DNA from 2 places in the Pseudarthrobacter sp. MDT3-1 genome. Region 1 is predicted to be linked to the other one. Evidence: predicted binding sites of a transcription regulator. Region 1 holds the regulator's gene; the other holds the start of a gene.

The links. The regulator Rex, encoded in region 1, represses fermentation and respiration genes when NADH is low (regulators of the CRP and FNR family bind a similar motif). The targets are predictions, from matches to a motif close to CTTGTGAANNNNTTCACAAG.
Region 2: a site for Rex is predicted at 7,495-7,514, ahead of benA (benzoate 1,2-dioxygenase large subunit). Genes of this name have one in related genera too.

Annotation. Positions count from the first base shown of each region.
Region 1 covers NZ_JBTNDX010000020.1:39,717-50,581, forward strand. Annotated here, with positions in the region: gene ccsB (c-type cytochrome biogenesis protein CcsB) at 1-432, opposite strand, end outside; gene resB (cytochrome c biogenesis protein ResB) at 432-2,189, opposite strand; gene ACX80X_RS15305 (cytochrome c biogenesis CcdA family protein) at 2,189-2,944, opposite strand; gene ACX80X_RS15310 (TlpA family protein disulfide reductase) at 2,959-3,594, opposite strand; gene ACX80X_RS15315 (histidine phosphatase family protein) at 3,596-4,276, opposite strand; gene ACX80X_RS15320 (YceI family protein) at 4,479-5,027, shown strand; gene ACX80X_RS15325 (hypothetical protein) at 5,136-5,888, shown strand; gene ACX80X_RS15330 (hypothetical protein) at 6,069-6,887, shown strand; gene ACX80X_RS15335 (redox-sensing transcriptional repressor Rex) at 6,945-7,670, opposite strand; gene ACX80X_RS15340 (glutaredoxin family protein) at 7,740-8,015, opposite strand; gene ACX80X_RS15345 (HAD family hydrolase) at 8,166-8,984, shown strand; gene ACX80X_RS15350 (30S ribosomal protein bS22) at 9,238-9,336, opposite strand; gene ACX80X_RS15355 (helix-turn-helix domain-containing protein) at 9,493-9,705, opposite strand; gene ACX80X_RS15360 (3-deoxy-7-phosphoheptulonate synthase) at 9,849-10,865, opposite strand, start outside.
Region 2 covers NZ_JBTNDX010000041.1:3,134-13,998, forward strand. Annotated here, with positions in the region: gene ACX80X_RS19830 (hypothetical protein) at 174-839, shown strand; gene ACX80X_RS19835 (transposase) at 1,480-2,418, opposite strand; gene ACX80X_RS19840 (hypothetical protein) at 3,233-3,607, shown strand; gene ACX80X_RS19845 (cold-shock protein) at 3,627-3,830, opposite strand; gene ACX80X_RS19850 (SDR family NAD(P)-dependent oxidoreductase) at 4,151-4,567, opposite strand; gene ACX80X_RS19855 (benzoate/H(+) symporter BenE family transporter) at 4,985-6,283, opposite strand; gene catA (catechol 1,2-dioxygenase) at 6,393-7,289, opposite strand; gene benA (benzoate 1,2-dioxygenase large subunit) at 7,611-8,993, shown strand; gene benB (benzoate 1,2-dioxygenase small subunit) at 9,030-9,566, shown strand; gene benC (benzoate 1,2-dioxygenase electron transfer component BenC) at 9,683-10,865, shown strand, end outside.

The DNA.
Region 1 (10,865 bases):
GATGACGCCGGCGGCATGGATCAGCACGCCGAGAACGGTGAGGGCAACGGCGACCCGCGCCGGAACGCGGCGTTCCGCCGCGTAGCGCATATCGGCGTCGGCCGTCTGCCCTGCCCCGGAAGCGTCGCCGCCCCGCTTGGCCACGGACGACGACGGCCGCTCGGCCCGGCCCACGGGTCCGGCCAGGTGCGAGTCCACCCTGTTGGTTGCCACAGTGTCGGCTACCGCGGCTGAGCCAGCAGAAGTGCCGGCCATCGCGGGCACCTTGGTTCCGGCAGCCTCGGCCGCCTTCAGGTCAATGGCGCGCAGCGCCCTGCTGCTCTTCGCGAGGTCCCAGGCGAAGGCGATGAAGGCCACGGTGTACGTGCCGGCGGCGAGCAGCATAAACAGCTCGCTGTACTGGCCCATGGTTTCGTTGATGGCGAACGGCATTACTGGTCCTTTTTCGGCCCGGTGGGGCCCGCTGGGGTGGTGAGCGAGTCTGCGCCATTATCGCCCTGGCGGCTGGGAGTTTGCTGGGTGACGCTGGAGTCGGAATCGTCAGCAGATTCGCCGGAATCAGAATCCGCAAGCTGCCACTCTTCGGACAGCAGCTTCCTGACGGCAACCGCTTCCGCGGCGAGCCGGTGGTCCTCACCGCGGGCAAGCAGGCCATACTCCACCATGGTGCGGCCGTCCTCGTGGGTCCCGGTCCGCACCCAGACGCGGCGCCGGTTCACGTAGAGCGAGACGATCAGGCCGCCCACGGCCAGCAGCGCGAAAATGAGGGCGTAGAGCTGGCCCGGGTTGTGGTGGATGTCCACGCCCACGTAGCGCTTCACGCTGTCAAAGCTGATGCTGCCTTTGCCGTCCGGCAGGGTGTAGGTGCTGCCCGGAGCCAGGGTAATGCCGCCGGCGTCCAGGTTGCGGGCGTTCAGCGGCGTGAGGTCACTGACGTCCAGTTCAAAGACGTTCTGCGGCGAGCCAGCGTCCAGGCCAAGGTCCCCGAAGTACGAGTTCAGGGTCAGCTGCGGGTTGAAAAGGTCCGGATCGCCGCTGAAGGACACCCCCTCCTCGGTGATAAACGCCGTGGGCAGGAAGAACCCCACAAAGCCCAGCTGTTCGGGCCGTGCGTCGGGGACCTTGATCACCAGGGACGAGTAGTAGTTGTCACCCTGGAGCTTGGCCACCACGGGACCCTGCATGGCCACGTTGCCGGCGCCGTCACGGATGGTCACCACGGGCGCGTAGCCGTTGCCGGTGAGGTAGATGCTGGTGCCGCCCAGGGTCACGGGATCGTTGACCTTCAGGACTTCCTGCTTGGCGGGCGAGTCCGGGGTTTCCCGCGTGGTGACTTCGGCGTTGAAGTCGATGGGCTGGCCGATTTTTCCTGGTGATTCGCGGTCAAACAAGACGTCGAATTTGTCCAGCTGGATGGAATACGGCTGCAGCTGGCTGGACTGGAAGTTGGCGCCGGGGGTGAACTGGTCGTAGCCCACCAGCGTGTTCACGAAGGTGTCGCCCTCCACCAGGATGCGCTGGCCGCTGTAGCCGAACAGGCCGCCCACGGCGACCGAAACCAGCACGCCGATCAGCGACGTGTGGAACACGAGGTTCCCCACTTCCTTGGCGAAGCCGCGCTCGGCGCCCAAAGACGGCCGCGCGCCGTCGTCGTCCCTCACGTCAACGCGGTAGCCGCGCTTCTTCAGCACCCCGGCGGCACTGCGGATGGCGTCCGACGCCGGGAGGCCGGCGTCGGCGGGAACCACCAGGGTGCCGTACTCGGGGAGGCGGGAGAGACGTTTGGGGGTCCGCGGCGGCTGGGAGCGCATGGCCTTGTAGTGGGCGATGGCGCGCGGGACCACGCAGCCGATCAGCGAGATGAACAGCAGGATGTAGATGGCCGAGAACCAGGCCGACGAGTAGACGTCGTAGAGCTGCAGGGTGTCCAGCAGCTTCCCGTAGTCCGGGTTGTCCTTGATGTACTGCGTCACGATGGACGGGTTGGCCGGGCGCTGCGGGAACAGCGAACCGGGCACCGCGGCGATGGCCAGGAGCAGCAGCAGGAACAGCGCCGTGCGCATGCTGGTCAGCTGGGTCCAGGCCCAGCGCAGCATCTCCACCGGCCCCAGGACTGGCAGCGCCGCCTCAGTTTTGGCGGCGGCAACGGGTGCCGGGGACTTTTTGTTTTCTTTCACGCGCTCGCTCATCAGATCGGCAACTTCACATCGGTTTGGAACCAGTACTGCAATTCGGTGACCCAGGTGCCCCAGACGCCGCTGGCCATCAGCAGGCCCAGCACCACCAGGATCCCGCCGCCGATCCGCTGGATGGCCAGGCGGTGCGTGCGGAAGAAGGACATCACGCCCATGCCGCGTCGCACCGCCAGGGCGATCAGCAGGAAGGGGATGCCCAGGCCCAGGCTGTAGACAAATGCCAGGAGGGCACCTTTGGCGGCGGAGGAACCGCCGGACAGGCTCAGGAGCTGGACGGCGGAGTAGGTGGGGCCGATGCACGGGGCCCATCCCAGGCCGAACGTGAGGCCCAGCAACGGCGCGCCCCACAGGCCGGCCGGCGGCTTGGCATGGATCTTCGCATCACGCTGCAGCCAGCCGAAACCGCCCATAAACACCACACCCATGAGGATGACCAGGAGCCCCAGGAGCTGTGTGATCCAGGCATTCTGCGAGCCGGTGATCAGGGTGCCGAGCTGGCCGAACGCGCCGCCCAGAAGCACGAAAATCACCGAGAACCCCAGCACAAAAAGCCCGATGCCCGCCAGCATCCGGCCGCGCTTCTGCTTCTCCAGGTCCACGCCGCTCAGGCCCGTGACGTAGCCTAGGTAGCCGGGCACCAGGGGCAGCACGCACGGCGACAGGAAGGACACCAGGCCGGCGAGCAGCGCCACCGGGATGGCAAGCAGGAGCGAGCCGTTCAGGATGGTTTCGGCGAAGGGGCTGTTCACGGTCCGGGCCGCCGCTACTCTGCCACGGCGGCGGTGATGAGGGCTTTGAGGGTGCCCTTCTGGATTTCGCCCAGCACGCGCGAGGCCACGCGGCCCTGCTTGTCCAGGACCAGCGTGGTGGGGACTGCCCCCGGCGGGACCAGGCCGGAAACGGCCAGGAGCACGCCGCCGTTCTTGTCGTCGAAGCTGGGGTAGGTCAGGTTGAAGGTCTTGTCGAAGGCCTCTGCGGTGCCTTTTTCATCGCGGAGGTTGACGCCGAAGAACTGCACGCCCTGGTCCTTGAAGTCCTTGTGCAGCTCTTCCAGGATGGGTGCTTCAACGCGGCAGGGTGCGCAGGCGGCGAACCAGAAGTTCAGGACCGTCACCTTGCCCTGGAAGTCCGCGGGGGCTATCTGGGTGCCGTTGAACAGCGTGCCGTTAATGGCGACGGCGGCCTTGCGGTCCGCCGCGGTGAACTCGGTCACCGAGCCGTCCCCGGCCACGTAGTTCTTGTTGTCGCCGGCTTTGGCCTGCTTGGCGAGGGCGTCTTCCTGCGCACAGGCGGACAGGCCCAGGGTCAGGGCGGTCAGGGCGGCCCCGCCGGCCGCGAGAACGGCACGGCGGGACGCTGTGCCTGAAATTGCGCGGGACGTTGCGCGAGGGCCAGTCATGTCAGGCTCCGGGGGTGCTGGCGGCACCGGGAAGAAGTACGGCAGCGGGCTCACTGTACTCAACGCGCAGGAGCGAGCCGTCGTCGTCGAACACCAGGGAGGTGATGGACGTCAGCGTGCACTCGCGTTTGCGCGGGTCATGCCACAGCGGCCTGCCTTCGGCACTGAGGCGGGTGGCCCAGATGGGGAGCTGGTGGCTGACCATGATGGCTTCCGGGCCATCGGTTCCGTAGTCCCCGGCGGCCAGTTCGATGGCCCGGAGCCGGACGTCCTCAACAGCTGACATGACGCGCGCGGCCTGTGCCTTGTACGGTTCGCCCCAGGACGGCCGGAACGGGTTGACCAGGTGGGGCCAGTGCTTGGGCTTCCGGAGCTCGGCCTTGGTGACCTTCATGCCCTGGAAGTAGTTTTCCGCTTCAATGATGCGGCTGTCCGTGTGGAGTTCCAGACCAAGCGCCTCCGCCGTGGGGGCCGCTGTTTCCTGCGCCCTGACCAGCGGCGACGCCGCGAGATAGACGATCCTTGCCCCGCGCGCGGCACGTTCGGCGAAGTGGGCGGCGAGCATCTGCGCCATTTCGCGGCCCAGCTCGGAGAGGTGGAATTCGGGCAGCCTGCCGTACAGAACGCGGTCAGGATTGTGGACCTCGCCGTGGCGGAGCAGATGGACAGTGGATTGGGGCATGTTTACCAGTTTCTCAAAGATGGCGTGCTATCCGAAATCTTCTACATCCAGTAGAACTCAAACTTTTGGAAAAATGTTCCGGAACGGGGAACAAAACATGCAAATGCATGTTTATACTGGATGCAGCGGATAGTTGAGGATTCAACAGATGAAGCGTCAAGCTATCCGGACGTACCACCCGACAAACCCAAGGAGAAACACCATGACTCTTCCCGCAGACGTCACCACCGGCACCTGGACCCTTGACAACTCGCACAGCGAGATCGCCTTCACCGTCCGGCACGCAGGCATCAGCAAGGTCCGCGGCCAGTTCAAGGATGCCGTGGCAACCCTGGACCTCGCCGACAACGTGGCCGATTCCAAAATCAGCGCCACCATCCAGACCGCCAGCTTCGACTCCGGCGATGTCAACCGCGACGGCCACGTCCGCGGCGAAGACTTCTTCGACGTCGAGGCCTTCCCGGAAATCTCCTTCGTCTCCAACAGCCTCGTGGCCAAGGGCAACAGCTACGAGCTGACCGGGGACCTCACCATCAAGGGCGTCACCCGCCCCGTTGCCCTTGAGACCGAGTTCAACGGCGTGGCCGTGGACCCGTTCGGCATGACCCGCGCCGGCGTCTCCGCCGAAACCACCATCAGCCGCAAGGACTTCGGCCTGACCTGGAACGCCGTGCTGGAAGCCGGCGGCGTGCTGGTCAGCGACAAGGTTGCCGTCAACCTGGAGCTCGCGTTCATCGCACCCGCAGCATAGTTTTCTTCCTGAAGCACCCCGGCCGCCATGTTTCCCCGGAATCTGGCGGCCGGGGTGCTTTGTTTTATCCCCTAGATACCGGCGGATCCGCGGTCTACAGTGTGACCCATGAGCAACAGTGAAGTACCGCAGCCCCAGCAGCCCCAGCAGCCCGACGCCGAGCAACCCGGCGCCCAGCCGCCCGTCACTCAGCCGCCTGCCACTCAGCCGCCTGCCGGCCACGTTCCTCCTGCCCGGAACGTTCCTCCGGCCGGCTACCAGCCGCCACCCGCCTACCCGCAGCCGGGCCAGGCTTATCCCGCGCCGGGCCAGGCCTACCCGCAGCCCGGCCAGCCATACAACCAGCCGGGCCAGCCGGGCGGCTTCCGTTTTGAGATGCCAACCGACGGCCCCCGCAACTTCAACGACGTTATGCCCAAGGCCGGGTTCTCCGGCATGTTCAGCGTGACCGGGCTGCCCACCGAGCTCAAGGTCTCGTACTGGATCTGGCTCATCGGCGGCATGCTGGGAGTCCTTGGCGGCCTGTTCGGCGTGTTGGGTTCGCTGGCGTTGTTCGTCGTGGCACCCGGGCTGGCCGTTGTGGTCCTCCTGCTCGTCCTGGTGGCACTGGCCCTGGCGGCGGCCCAGATTGTCCTGGTCCTGAAGATGAAGGAGGGCAAGGAATGGGCAAGACTTGCGCTGACCATCGTGGCCGGCGTTTCGCTGGTGCTCGCCGTGCTTGGCGGCAGCGTGGGCGGCGGCGGCATGGGCCAAGGCATCGGCAACAACTGGCTGGGCTTCCTCATCAGCGCCGCGGCAACGGTGCTCATGTGGCTGCCGAACTCGCAGGCCTGGTTCAACGCCGCCAAGGGCCGCGCGTAGACCGGATCCAGTAGAAACACAGTCTTGCGCGACCCCCGCTGAGTTCTGTGGGAATACCTCTCCGGAATGATCCCCCGCGGCACCCGCCGGGGGTACGGTGGGAAGTAAGCCGTACTGGGGGCAGGCCAGTTGGACTGCACCCAGCAGCCGAACTGACATCCGACCTGCAAAGGACCGCTCATGAGCACGCCTGTCCCGCCTCCCGTTCCGAACGAGCCCGAGCCCGGCAACCAGCCGCCAGCGCCCCGATACGGCGAGAACAGCCCGCAGTTCGGGCAGCCCACACCGCCGGCGCCCCAGTACGGGCAAAACGCACCGCAGTATGGCCAGCAGACTCCCCCGGCACCCCAGTACGGGCAAAACGGACCGCAGTACGGGCAAAACGCCCCGCAGTATGGCCAGAACAACCCGCCGCAGTTCGGCCAGCCCACGCCTCCGCCTTATGGTCAACAGCCGTACGGGCAGTCCCCTTACACGCAGTACCCGTCCGAGCAGCCGCAGGCCACGGGATCCAACGGGGTTCCCCAGCTGGTCAACATCTCGTTCTGGCTGCTGATTGGCGCGGGTGTTGTGTATGTCATCAGCCTGCTGATGGGCATTGGCATGCTCGATGACCCGGCGATGCGCCGCGCCTTCGAAGACGCCATGCGCAGCGGTGGCGCTACCGGCACGGAGTTTGCCTTTGACGATTTCAAGGGTGTCCTCGCCGGGTCGCTCGTGGTCTTCGCCATCATCGGCGCTGGGCTGTACGCGCTGGTGGCGTTCTTCGTCCGTAAGGGCAAGAACTGGGCCCGCATCCTCGGTACCGTTTTCGCGGCACTGTCCATTTTCGGCCTCTTCGGACCACCGAGCCTTGGAACCGTGGGGACGCTGGCCGGGATCGCAGCGATCGTGCTGCTCTACCTGCCGGCCGCGGCACCTTACTTCCGCAAGCAGCAGCCGTTCGCTAACCCGTACGGCGCCCCGGGCACCACGCCTGGCAACCCCTACGGGCAGTAGTACCAACGAGTCGCATCCACACCCTAACGGACGTGGGCCCCATCAGCCGCCGACGAACTAGGCGGTCTGGTCCGGGGTCTGCGCCCGTTGTGCGTGATAGGCGAGGATCTGCAGTTCGGTGGCCATATCCACCTTGCGGAGGTTGACGCCCTCGGGGACTTGCAGCATAACGGGGGCGAAGCTCAGGATGCTGCGGACGCCGGCCGCCACCACGCGGTCGCACACGGCCTGCGCCACGTGGGCCGGAAGTGCCAGGACCACCATGTTGGCGCCCGTCCGCTGCAACACGGCCTCCATGTCCGCAGCGTCGCTGACGCGCAGCCAGCCGACTTCATTGCCCACCACCATCTGGTCGGCGTCGAAAATTGCCACGACGTCAAACCCGCGGGACTCGAAGCCGCCGTAACGGGCCAGGGCCTTGCCGAGGTTACCCGCGCCAACAATGGCGACCTTCCAGTCGTGGGTCAGCCCTAGGGCTGCGGAGATGTGACGGCTCAGGTACTGCACTTCGTAGCCCACTCCGCGCGTGCCGTAGGAACCCACATAGGAAAGGTCCTTGCGAAGGGTTGACGAGCTCACTCCTGACGCTTCCGCCAGCGATTCCGAAGATACCCGTTCGACGCCGTCGGACAGCAGCGTGTTAAGGGCGCGCAGGTAGATGGTCAGCCGGGCCACCGCTGCGGGCGGTATTTGTTTGGTGGACTCGGCACCGTGGACGGGCTGTGTACTGTGGCCAGCCTCTGTACCTTGGACAGCATGGGGAGATGGATCCAGTGAAGTCACTATCCCCTCCATCCCATCGCGTCGTGACTCCACTCTAGAGCCCCGCCGCTGGTGCCAACAAAGCCGGTGTCATTCTGCGAGGCCGCTTTCCGATTGGGCCATGGCGCGTTTGAGGACGCGCTCCAGCCGGGCTTCGTCGATCTTCCAGAAATCGCGTTGGATTCCATCCACCAGGACTACGGGGATTTCCTCCGCGTACCGCTCACGCAGTTCCGGCAGCTCGTCCACCTGCTGTTCCGTCCACCCGAGTCCCAGCGAGGCAGTAACGCGTCCGACGGCGTCGCGCGCTCCTGCACACAGGTGACAGTCTGCTTTGGTGATGAGGACTACCTCGGGTTTTGCCATGCCTTAACCGTATCGCCCTTCAGGGCAGAGAGCTGGGCAGAGGACAGCGGCCGACGGCGGGGCGTACGGCGACGCGGGTATCCGGGCGAGCGCTGGCACTCGCGCTGGCACTGAAATCTTGGTCACCGAGTATTGACTAGACTCGTGGACATGCCCGAGGAGAAGTACGTCGCTGTGGTGACCCAGCCGGATGCGTTGATGCAGACCGGCGAAGCCGCCTTCTTCGACGTCGATAACACCCTCATGAAAGGCGCCAGCCTCTTCCATGTTGCCCGCAAGATGCACCAACGCGGCGCCTTCACCCTGACGCAGGCTGCGGGGTTCGCATGGAAGCAGTTCAAATTTGTGGCGCGCGGCGAGAACATGGACGATGTCCACGCTGTCCGCGACTCCGCCCTCACCCTCGCCGAGGGCATCACCGTGGAAGACGTCAAGGCCCTGGGCGAAGAGGTCTACGACGAAATGATCGCGTCCAGGATCTGGCCCGGCGCCAAGGCACTGGCGCAGCAGCACCTGCGCGTGGGCCGGCGGGTCTGGCTGGTTACCGCAACCCCCATCGAGGTTGCCGCGGTCATTTCCACCAGGCTCGGCCTGACCGGAGCCTTGGGCACCGTGGGCGAGGTTGCCGACGGCATGTACACCGGCCGGCTGGTGGGCGACATCCTGCACGGTTCCGCCAAGGCAGTGGCAGTGCAGGCCCTGGCCCACGCCGAAGGCCTGGACCTCAAGCGGTGCTGGGCCTACAGCGACTCATATAATGACATCCCGCTGCTGACCCTCGTGGGGCACCCGGTAGCCATCAACCCTGATGCCAGGCTCCGCCGCCACGCTCGGGACAACAACTGGCCGGTCTACGACTTCCGTGCGGGCCGCCGCGCCGCCACCCTGGGGCTCAAGGCAGCAACGGCCGGCGGCGCCGTCTACGGGCTCTGGCGCGGATACTCCCGGATGCGCGGCCCCCGGGCATAAGCTGCCGCCACAGCGGTCGCCGTCGATGTTTCGCGTAGGAGCGCATCGCCGTCGATCGCGGGACAGAGGTCGCCCAGCGACCGCCGGACCGCCTATCGGCGGAAGTGAAAGCCCGCGGGTCCCGGCCCGAGCTTGCGAGGGTTGGGAAAGGCTGAACGCTAAGCGACGGTGAAACGTCGATGGCGACCTCGCGGAGACAAAAAATGCCCGCTGCCGGATAGGCAACGGGCATTTCACGCTTGTCGAAGTATCTCTACTTCTTATTGCGGCGCTGGTGACGGGTCTTACGAAGCAACTTGCGGTGCTTCTTCTTGGCCATACGCTTGCGACGCTTCTTAATAACTGAACCCACGAAAGTTCCTCACAAACTAGATGCAGTACCTGTCTGATGGAAATGGTCCGTGGACAGAGCTACAGACTGAAACAACTGACAGATTCTTACAATGACGTAAAACGTTCCTTAACAGGGTACCGCTTCTTGGCGATGCCCACTGACCGCAGGTAATGCTCAGGCGGTTTCGGAGTGCCCGTCCACCACAGCACCCTTGAGGTACTGCTCGACGGCGCTCTCCGGCACCCGGTACGACCGGCCGAAACGCACGGCGGGCATTTCGCCGGAGTGGACCAGCCGATAGACGGTCATTTTGGAGACGCGCATGACCTCGGCCACTTCGGCCACGGTCAGGAACTTCGCGTTCGAGAAGTTCTGTTCTGCGGACATTTCCCTATTCCTTTGCTGATGGATGACGACAGTACCCCAGCTTTGATTCATATTTCGGTGTGCCGATGCTGAGCCATCCACCAACCATGTGTTAGATACTCTAGAGGTTCATGGGGCTGTAGTGAAAGTCATCCGGGCAATCATTAAGCGGTCCGGCGCTTCCGGGCGGACGCCGCGAGCTGATCGAGGACCGAAACGGAGACGTCCCAATCCATGCACGCGTCCGTGACACTCTGCCCGTAGACCAGTTCCGCCCGGCCCGCCGCATGCTCGGTGACATCCAGGTTCTGGGCTCCGCCCACCAGGAAGCTCTCCAGCATGACACCCGCGATGGCCTGTGCCGCCTCGCCGCCGTCCTCCAGCTGTGCGCCGATTTCCAGCGCCACTTCCGCCTGCCGGTGGTGGCTCTTGCCGCTGTTGGCGTGGCTGGCGTCCACGATCAGCCGGGGGTTGAGCCCCTTGCCGGCGAGCTTGGCGGAGGCGCTTTCGACGTCGGCCGCTGAGTAATTGGGGCCCTTCCGTCCACCTCGGAGGATGACGTGGGTGTCCGGGTTCCCGGCAGTGGCCACCAGCGCGGCCCGGCCATCGCCGTCGATCCCCAGGAATGCTTGGGCGGCAGCGGCGGCGCCGCACGCGTCGAGCGCAACCTGGAGGTCGCCGTCGGTCCCGTTCTTGAAGCCGATGGGCATGGAGAGACCGGAGGCAAGCTGGCGGTGGATCTGGCTCTCGGTGGTGCGCGCCCCGATGGCTCCCCACGAGATGAGGTCCGCCATGTACTGGGGGCTGATGGGTTCCAGGAATTCGGTGGCGGTGGGCAGTCCCAGCGCGGTGACCTGCTGCAGGAATTCCCTGGCGGTCCGGAGCCCGGTGACCATGTCATGGCTGCCGTCCAGGCGAGGATCGTTGATCAGGCCCTTCCAGCCCACCGTCGTGCGGGGCTTTTCGAAGTAGGTGCGCATCACGATCAGGAGGTCGCCACGGTGCTTCTCGGCCTGGCTGACCAGGCGGCGGGCGTATTCCAGTCCAGCCTTGGGATCGTGGATGGAGCACGGGCCCACGATGACCAGCAGCCTGTCATCCACGCCGTCCATGATGGCCCGGACTTCGTCGCGGCCACGCTCGACGACGTCTGTCACCCGGGCATCCAGGGGCAGCTCGGC
Region 2 (10,865 bases), on a different contig from region 1:
GGCGTATCCCATCTCTTTAGAGTGTCCGGCCAAGCCCCGCTTCCAAGGAAATGAGACATGACGCTCAATTCTGCCCCGCTGAGCAGCACGCGCAGCGCCACGCCGCACCAACTCCGGTATCGGCGCTACGGCTGCCTGCTCTCACACACCCGAAAACGAAAGACTCACCAGACATGACCGTTCAGAACGACCTCAGCCGCGAAGACGTTGCCTCCTATGAGGCAGAGCTCGCGAAACGGACTCCCTCGCTCTACTCGCGCTACATCGGCGCGATGCTCTACTTCATGGGCGCGGCCCTTATCGCTGGCGCCGTCGTGCACTATCCGGTCAACCCGGGCCTATACACGATCATCTGCGTCGTCGGTGCGTTCGTGTTCCTCCTCGGCACCATCGTCAACGAGTTCGTGCTCGTCGATGAGCGCCCGCTGCTAAGCCGGGCCATCTCGCTCGTCGCGTTCTCGCTCCTGCTCTCCTTCGGCGTCGGCCTGGTCGGCGGCGGCATCCAGCACTTCGAACAGTTCCCCGAGCGCAGCGCCTGGATGACTCCAATCGGCCTGCTGATGTCGTACGTCGCGTTCATCGCCAAGGACGCCAAGGGCGGCCTGCGCCACCTGGTCAGCCCGTTTGCCGCAGGTGTCGTGTTGGTCGCCGCGCTGACATGGTTCGGCATGTCCGCCCTCGCAAGCACCCTCGACTCCGAGAGCCACAGCCACGACTCCACGCCGGCACCGTCGCAGGCACCCGCGGAGGCTCCGACCAGCGAAGACCGCACCCTCGACAAGCCGACGGACGCCCCCGCAGCCCCCGCACCCGACACCCACACGTCGCACAGCCACTAACCCGAAGCCGGGCATGCTCAACCGCACATTCGTGCGCTCCTATTCCGTGTAAGGGTCTTTCCCGGCAATGTGGGTGTGTGTGATCGACTATCTGTAGGCCGTTTCAGCCAGGAAATCCTGCCGAGTTGGTGGCTGGTTTCCTGCCAAATGAGCGCTAAGAATCAGGCCAGGCAATTCCCCTCCAAATTACGGATTTGGGGTTTGCAGAGATTGAGATCACTCGGTGGCCCGGGGCGGTTCCCAGTGTGTTGGGAACATGGGCCCGCCACCCCAGATAGGTTCCTTACGGCGCTGCTATTGACAGAGCGATTGCGCCGGAAGGGCTGGAAAGCAGATGACGGTACCCATGTCCGTTCAAGAAAATATCAGAAGACTCGATTCCCAGGGAGTCCCGGGACGTGAAATCGCCCGCACGCTGGGCATCAGCCGTGATTCGGTGGCCAAGTACGCCGAGCAGCAGGACTTCTCCCCGGCACCGCCGGCACCGTTGGCAAGGCCCGGAGGTTCGGTGCTGACCGGGTTCGAGCGCATCATTGAGCGGTGGCTGGGCGAGGACCAGCGGCGGCCGCGCAAGCAGCGGCATACGGCCAAGCGGATCTTTGACCGGCTCGTGGATGAGCATGGTTTCACCGGCACGTATTCACCGGTGCAACGGTTCGTGAAGAAGTGGACGGCCCGGAACCGGCAGGCTGGGGAGGGTTTCACCGAGCTGGTGTGGCCGGCGGGCACGGTGCAGGTCGACTTCGGGCAGGCCGAGGCGATCATTGCCGGGATCCGGCAGGTCCTGCACATCCTGGTGGTGAGCTTCCCGTTCTCGAATATGCGCTTCGTCCAGGCATACCGCGGCGAGACCGCCGAGTGTGTCTGCCACGGGCTGCGGAAGGTGTTCGAGCACATTGGGGCCGCACCGAGGCACCTGGTGCCCGATTATGTTCCGCGGAACATAATCCGGGACGAGCCGCGGGACCGTGCCGCCGAAGAACGCGAACATCTCCGCATGCGCGCGCAGCCACGAATCCTGCCGCATATCCAGGCACGCCTCCACGAACGCATACCTGCTGAACGGCAGACACGCGACGAACAAATACACCTTCGAGACCTCTCCCGTTGCCGGATCGACCAGCTGCATCGTCGGCCCAGACCAGTCGACCTCGATGCTGCGGTCGGCCTTGTGGCCGACCCGGGACGAGGCGCCAGTGACCATCGCGTGATCGCCATAAAGCCTGCAGAACCGGTCATAACTCATCGCCGCTTGCCCCGCCCGACCGGATGCGTCGACATACTCCTGGTGCAGCAGCTTCAACGTCACCCCAACCCTGGCCAGCTCCCGGTGCACCTGGCCCCAGTCCGGCTGCATAAACACGCTCTCGCGCACCCCGCGGCCGGGAAATAGCGCCAGATAAACCTCACCATCAGACAAATCAGCAACGTCATCCCAGCCGAGCCCTGCCAGATCAGCAGCCTCGATCACCGCCTGAACGCTGTGCCGAGACATGCCCTGAGCAGACGAGATAGCCCTGCCCGATAGGCCTTGATTGCGAAACTGCAAAACCAGTTTCGCCTTGATCTTCCGTACCATTGCCGGTAATCCTTCCGCCACGTGGCCCTCACGTGGTGGAAGGAGCCTTACAGATGGCGCTCACCCACACCGACACTGGCGCTCACCCACGCCAATCGGGATTCCGACCACGGCGCTCACCCGCACCACCTCTGGACCCCCTGAAGGCCAATATTCAGTGATGAACGTGGTTCCTCGATTCGTGCCCGAAAGTCGTGATCCTGCCGAATCCGGATTGGTGACTCGGGTCGTGTCGCTTCTGCGGTCGGTATCGTCCGCCGCTGATAAGGCCAGCGAGTCGGAGTTGCCGCCGAAAGGCAAAAAATGGGGTGTGCACAATGTGCACACTTTGGGCCTCGGACTGAGGCGTACATCGGTCGGATCGGGCCGGATTCCGCATGTTTCCGGGGGAGTCCAGTGGTTTCGGGGGCTGGATTCCGGTTCGAGTCCCGCCTCGGGCACAGTGTTTCCTCAGGTCAGGGGCTTTTGAGTGTTATTTCGTGTGCACATTGTGCACACTCTGGACTCTGATCTGATGTTCCGGGTGTGTGGGGTCCCGGAAACGGCCTATTCGGTTGTGTGGGGAAGCGGCTGCCTACGGCGGGCCGGGTACCGCCCTGCGGGGTCTCTGCTGGGAGTTCATCCTCGTTCGTCCTTCCGTCGGGTTTTCGCGTTCACTTCTTCATGGTGGCTAGAGCCGCGTACAACATGACTTGCTGGTTATTCTTTGGATGGACCTGGGTTTGCGGCCGGTCCGGAATTTTCCGCTCTGATACCTGTTCATGCAGGACAGCGGGGGGAACGGCATGACATAGCCACTGATTCGGAGCTGATCATGAGCTTGCTGAGCCTGGCCAGTCGGCAGGCGGGGCCGGCCTCGAGGGCGAGTTGTAGGAACTGGTGGGCCCTGCTGCCATGGCCTTCCCACCATTTAGCTCGCCGCCGCAGCCATCATTTTCCCGTCATCGCCGCATCCGGCTTCTGGGTAACCGGCGTCTCTGTCCTCGCTGTATTGGCGGTGGGAGCTGGCCACGTTGCCCTCAATCAGATCCGGACGATCTCTGCCTCCGCCGGCGTCAACGCGGCGAGGGCCTCGATCCAGAAGGCCGAAGCGAAGGCGCTGCGGGCCAAGAATCGGGAAGAAGAACAGAAGGCCGTCGCCTCGCAGGTGCCCGAACACAACGAGAGACCGGCCCGCCGCATAGGCTGACCGGTCTCTTCCAGGAGCTCTAGAGCGGCTGGATGTTTTCCGCCTGGGGCCCCTTGGGACCCTGGGTGATGTCGAACTGGACCTTCTGGTTCTCGTCCAGGGACTTGTAACCGCTGGAGGCGATTGCCGAATAGTGTGCGAACACGTCAGCGCTTCCGTCGTCGGGGGCGATGAATCCGAAGCCCTTTTCGGCGTTGAACCACTTGACAGTACCTGTAGCCATGCTGATGTCCTTCACGGGTCGCTGGTCGGTTCCGCTTCTCGGATTGCCGTCCCGGCCACTCACACGGCTGAGCTTATGTGGGTGGTCCGGCCACTGGCAAGAAATTCCGTCAGCGGCGGACAGAGAGCATCCTTGGGCTTGTGCTGAGCGCGTGCTCACCGCGCGACCGGGCCGAAGGCCCCTTATGCGGGACGCCGGGACCGGTTAATGCGTTCAGGGATCTGGTCGTGGACGCCACATTGCGGCGCACGGCCCTTTCGAGCCCGGGCCACCGGAAAACTGCCCGCTGAATAGCCACCATTCCGTGTACGCGGAAAGGCTTAGCCAAGAAGGTCATTTTCTTGCTTCATGTTGTAGTCCACACCGCTGTAGCCGCCGTCAGTGACGATGAACGCTGCTTCCGGGCTTAGTAGAAAAGCGACGACCGAGGCTATGTCTCCAGGTGCTCCGTTTCGACCCAGCGGAGTCAGGCTTGCTGCTTCGTATGATTCGCTGATGATGCCGCTGTCGACCCAGCCCGGGGTCACAGCGTTGACCCGGATTCCTCTGGGCCCAAGAATGTTGGCGAGGCTCCGCGTGACGGAAAGAAGTGCCGCCTTGCTAGCTGAGTAGCCGATGCTTCTGAAGGACCCGATGTGAGCGTCCGTGCCGGCTATGGCGACGGAGGTGGATTTACCATCGGTTCCCGTCCTCGGCCGGTTTTTGTCCCGGCAGTGATCCGCGCTGGGGCGGACCATTGTGCCGTCCGTGGGGATTTGGAATTGGACGTTGTCGGCGGGGCTGCGCGGGGATCATCACGGGCCTCATTGCGGCTTGGTCTCCGCGATGCACGCGGGCGACGGTCCCCACTTAAACTGCCAGAATCAGCCCTTGGCCAGCTGCAGAAGAGTCCAGTCGATACCGTGCGTCGGAACCGCCCACGAAAGCAGCACGCGGATCATGATGGGCGGAATCATCAAAACAGCCAATTCGGCTTCTTCTGCCCAGCGACGCCGGGGGGCTTCCGCATACCATTCGGCGACGGGAACAGTCCGGTTACGAATCGAATTTGGTGTCGAGAATCTCAAAGTCGTTGGATCTCCGCAAGCGACTAATTGCTGAGCAGTATTTGCATGAAGATGCCAAGCAGGATTGAGGAGGCCTAAGACGTGCCGCTAGCAATCCCGGCGTTGAGACTTGGCGTGATCCGCGCGTTCAAGCAGCCGGGACACCATGTAGCCGATGACGAGCCCCCAGAACGCCGGATGGATGTTGAAAAGGCTCAAACCGGAGATGGTCACGACGAAGGTCACCAGGGACCCCAATGTGAAGGCTGTGGCGAAGGCGGTCAAAAAGGCTTGCTGGAGGGCCCTCAGCATCGCAAGGCCGCCCAGGGCCAGGATGAATTCCGTGGGCGCGGCGAGCATGAGACGGGTGAGGGTGGGAGCCAGGAGGGCGCAGATTATGGCCAGAACGCCGTACACCACTGCAGCTGTGTACTGGCGCTGCCTGCTTCCCGAGGAGGTCATGAGGGCGTTCGTGGGGCCGGTCACGCAGGCTGAAACAGCGCCGCAGCAAGCGTTGAGCAAGGAAAACGCGCCTGAAACGATGGCGAAGACATTGATCGGCGGATTGTGGCCGGCGGCACCGAGAACGGCGACGCCCTGGCCATTCTGAACGAACAGCACGGTGAGGGCCAGGGGAACAACCAGTTCGAGCTGGGCAGCCCAGGTGAACTCAGGAAGGGTGAAGACCGGGGTGGCAAGAATCGGTCCGCTTTCCCGGAGGGCAAACTGACCACTTGCCGCCACGGCCAGGCAACCGACCACAAGGGTGCCGAGCACCGGGGGAATGAACCTGCCCAGGGCAGGCACGGCCGAGAGGACCAGGAAGACGGCCACCATCGGGACAGTCACCACGGGGTTCGCCTGGGCTGAGGCAACGACGTCGGTGCCGAATTTCAGGAACACAGCGGCCACCATGGCCATGACGATCGGCATCGGGACGGCTGCCATGATCCGGCGAACCATTCCGGTGGCACCCAGCCCGAGGATGAGAATGCCGGACGTGAAGAACGCCCCGACCACCTCCGGAAAGGACAAGTGCTGCAGGGACGGGCCCAAGAGCACTGTGCCGGGAATGGACCAGGCGAAGCCGAGGGGCTGGCGATAGAGGAGCGACATGAACAGGGTCGCCGCCCCGCCCGAGAAGAGGATGGCAAACACCCAGGACGCGAGCTGGCCTTGGGTAAGTCCGCCCGCCGTTCCAACGGCCAGCGTGACCGCTATCGGGCCGGAGCCGGCAAAGATGAGGCCGATCACCCCGTTGGATACGTAGGGCGTGCCCAGGTCACGGAGGAATTGGCGCACCCCCGCGGGGCGAACCCCCGGGCGTTCGAGCAGCGGCTGGGACTCCGGGGCCACAGCGGCTTCCGCGTGGGGCATAGCGGGCTGGATCTCGCGGGATCGCGGCATTCTGGCTCCTGGGAACGGCGGAAAAAAACACTGGCGCCCCGGAGTTGGCACTCCGGGGCGCCGTCCGTGCAAGAGCCGAGGCGCCGGCACCGATTTCGGGCGGTGGTTCCTACTTGTGCTGGCCTTCCTTGGCGAGGACGTAGTCATAGACCACTTCTTCGCCGGACTGGCCGTCCGTGCGCGGCCGCGGGTCCAGCATCAGCTCGGGCTTGACCGCCGATGCGATGTCATCGTCGTTGTGAGGATCGCCGGGGAAGTACAGCTGCTGGGTTACAGGCTGGAAGCCGGGCGCGGAGACCTTGATGTGGATGTGCGCCGGGCGCCAGGCGTGCCACCCGGCCGCGTTGATCAGCTGCCCGCAAGCTCCGTCCGTGGGAATCTGGTACGGCGCCGGGCGCATCGTGTTGATTTCGAAGCGGCCGCCGTCCTTCGCCTTGACCGTGGCGCGGAAGAGCCACTCGGGGAGGCCCGGGGCGTACTGGGAGTAGAACCCGGCGCTGTCCGCATGCCAAATTTCCACCTGGGCACCTTGGATTGCATTGCCTTCGGTATCAGTGAAGCGGCCCGTGAAGTGCAGTGGGGTGCCCTCCTCGTCCTCGCGCATCTCCACGGTGCCAGGGCTCTGGAGCACGGGGGAGCCGGGGACGTAGTAGGGTCCCTCAATGGTCCCCACGGTGCCCGGACGGTCCTGGGAGTTGACGTCCTCGACAGTGTGTTCCAGCCACACGTCCAGGAACAGCGGCCATTCCCCGTCTGTCCCTACCTTGATCAGCCAGGCCTTGAGTGCGTTGTATTCCTCGTAGGTGACCTCGTGTTCGACGACGATGTCGTTGGCGGCCTTGATGAGTGCCCCTGCCAGCAGGCTCACCCTTTCCTTCGGCACGTCCAGCTGCGCGAGCTTTCCTGAGGCGGTAAAGCGCTCGGTGGCCTTTGAACCGGCTTCGACGGCAGTGCCCTCGTCCTCTTTACGGGCGTCCGTTTGGGTGTCAGTCATGGTGTTCTCCATACTCTTCGTTGAACAGGGGAGGAAGGGTTCCTGCACCCGGTGCGAGTCTCAGTGCGCCGGGGTGTAATTCCGCGGTGACGTGGCTTCGCGTGATGTCTGTCTCATGATAGGCCTCGCGATAAGGACGCCACAAATATCAATTTGGCCGCTTTTTAGTCATGAAGCCTACATAATTTCACCCTTGGTCGAACCTAGGTGTTTGCCTGATGTGAGGGTGGTCACGATAGGGCAGGATTGCCTGACAACGTCCCCCGCCGGCGCCCCCGGCTGGCCCGGACCTTCCGCCAAATTTGTATAGCACCCTCCAATGAAGGAGCAGCCATGACCGAGAACCTGACCCATGTCCGTGAGGTCCTTTCCGACGCCGTGATCGACGACCGTGAGAACGGCGTCATCCGGGCCAAGCGCGAAATTTTCACCGATGAGGATATTTTCGAACTGGAGATGAAGCACATCTTCGAGGGCAACTGGGTTTATCTCGCCCATGAGTCCCAGATCCCCAATGTGGGGGACTACTTCACCACGAACATCGGCCGCACTCCCGTAGTAATCACCCGCGACAAGGACGAGAACCTGAACTGCATCGTCAACGCCTGCTCCCACCGCGGCGCGATGCTGTGCCGCCGCAAGACGGACAACCGCACCACTTTCACCTGCCCGTTCCATGGCTGGACCTTCAAGAACTCCGGTGAGTTGCTGAAGGTCAAGGACTCCCGCAACGCCGGCTACCCGGAGACTTTCAACAAAGAGGGCTCCCACGACCTCACCAAGGTTGCCCGCTTCGACTCCTACCGCGGTTTCCTCTTTGGTTCCTTGAAGGCGGACGTGCTCCCGCTCGAAGAGCACCTGGGTGACGCCACCAAGGTGATCGACTCCATCGTGGACCAGTCCCCGGAGGGACTCGAAGTGCTGCGCGGCTCATCCACCTACACATATGACGGCAACTGGAAGGTGCAGGCGGAGAACGGCGCCGACGGCTACCACGTCACCGCCGTGCACTGGAACTACGCTGCCACCACCGCCCGCCGCAGCGCAGGCGACTCCGCCAACAAGACCAAGGCCATGGACGCCGGCAAGTGGGGCAAGGTCAAGGGCGGCTTCTACTCCTACGACCACGGCCACCTGCTGCTATGGCAGGAGTGGACCAACCCCGAGGACCGCCCGCTGTGGGACCGCCGCGAGGAGCTCGTGGCGAAGTACGGCGAGGAAATGGCCAACTTCATGATCAACATCTCGCGGAACCTGTGCCTGTACCCGAATGTCTACATCATGGACCAGTTCTCCTCCCAGATCCGCCACTTCCGCCCCATCTCCGCGGACCAGACCGAGGTCACCATTTACTGCATCGCACCCAAGGGCGAATCCCAGGAGAACCGCTCCAAGCGCATCCGCCAGTACGAGGACTTCTTCAACGCGACGGGCATGGCCACCCCCGACGACCTCGAAGAGTTCCGATCCTGCAACAAGACTTACTGGGCCACCTCGGCGCCGTGGAACGACATGACGCGCGGGTCCACCCACGAGATCGCCGGCCCCGACGAGCAGGCCCGGGCGCTGGGTATGACCAAGGTCATAGCCTCCGGGGTGCGCACGGAGGACGAGGGGCTCTACCCGATCCAGCACGGGTACTGGAAGGAAGTCATGGACCGGGGCTTGGCGGAGGCGGAGCGCTCCGCTTTGGATAGCCTCCCCGTCACTGCCTGACCGCGTCCACGTCGAACCAGAGAGAGTGCATAACCCATGATCAACCTGACAAAACCTGCTCCGGCGCTCAAGACCGCCGAAGAGATCGCCACGCTCGAAACCGTCCGTGCCTTCCTGTACCGGGAGGCCCGGCTGCTGGATGAGCGCCAATTTGATGACTGGCTCCAGTGCTACCACCCGGACTCCGAGTTCTGGATGCCCGCATGGGACGTCGACGACCGGCTGACCGAGGACCCGCAAAACGAGATCTCGCTCATTTACTACGATAACCGCGGCGGCATTGAGGACCGGGTCTTCCGGATCAAGACGGACCGGTCCTCGGCCACCTCCCTCCCGGAGCCCCGCACCGGGCACAACATCACAAACATCGAGATCGTGGAGCACGACGGCGACCAGGTAAAGGTGCGCTTCAACTGGTTCACCCTGTACTTCCGCTACAACACAACGGACACGTACTTCGGGACCAGCTTCTACACGATCGATCTTGCCGGCGGGGAGCCGGTGATCATGAAGAAGAAGGTCGTCCTCAAGAATGACTACATCCACCACGTGGTTGACGTCTACATGATCTGACGGCAGCGTGCCGGTGCCCGCCCGGCCCCGGCCTTGACCGTTTCAAAACCGTGCCCGGCGGGCACATCCACACTTTCCCGGGTCGCTACGACGCGATCCCCAGCCAGGAGGAAATCATGGGCCACAAAGTAGCCCTCAGCTTCGAGGATGGCGTCACCAAAGTCATCAAGGTCGGCGACTACGAGACCGTGATGGACGCCGCGTACAAGGCACGCATCAACATTCCGTCGGACTGTCGTGATGGTGCGTGCGGCACCTGCAAGGCGTTTTGCGATTCCGGTTCCTTCGATCCGGGTGATTACATTGACGACGCCATGACGGAGGAGGAGCTCGAAAAGGGCTACATGCTCACCTGCCAGGCAGTGCCGGAGTCCGATCTGGCCATTCAGATCCCTGCCACGTCGGAGTCGGCGAAGACCTCGGCCACCACCTTCACTTCCACCGTGAAGGAACTCAACAAGCACACGGAAACAACGGTGTCCTTCACCTTGGACGTGGAAAACCGGGATGCTCTGGCCTTCCTTCCGGGCCAGTACGTCAACGTCAAGGTCCCCGGAACCGACGCGGAGCGTTCCTATTCCTTCAGCAGCGGCCCCGAGGTGCACGATGCGTCGTTCATGGTGCGGGTGACGCCCCAAGGTGCGATGTCCGAATACCTGCGCGACAGGGCAGCGGTGGGCGACACCATAGAATTCACGGGTCCCTACGGCTCGTTCTTCCTGCGCGAGCCCAAGCGACCCCTGCTGCTCCTGGCAGGCGGTACCGGCCTGGCCCCGCTCTTGTCCATCCTTGAGAAGCTCTCCGAGAATCCGCAGTCGGTGCCCGTCCACCTAATTTATGGTTTGACCCGCGAGGCGGACATCGTTGGCTTGGACTGGCTGCGGGAATATGAGGCGAAGCTGCCCGGATTCACGTGGGACTACATTGCTTCCGAACCGGGCACGTCTGCTCCAAACACGGGTTATGTCACCCAGATCATTGCGCCCGCGCACCTGTTCGACGGCGATGTTGACATCTATCTTTGCGGGCCGCCTCCCATGGTCAATGCCGTGTCGAAGTGGCTGGACTCCGAGGGCATCAAGCCCGCCAACTTCTATTTCGAGCGGTTTGCCCCGAAGGAGACCACCGGCGGCGACGCGGAGACAGGTGCACCGGCAGCCGTGGCGAAGATCGAGGCGGAAGGCGACACCATGAGCCGTAGCGAGGCCGTCTCGTCCCTCGAGACCGGCCGGCTGGATTTCCGCAAGGAGGACAGCTTTGCCCAGCTCGACGCGCGCATGGGCCTGGAGCTCGCAGTGA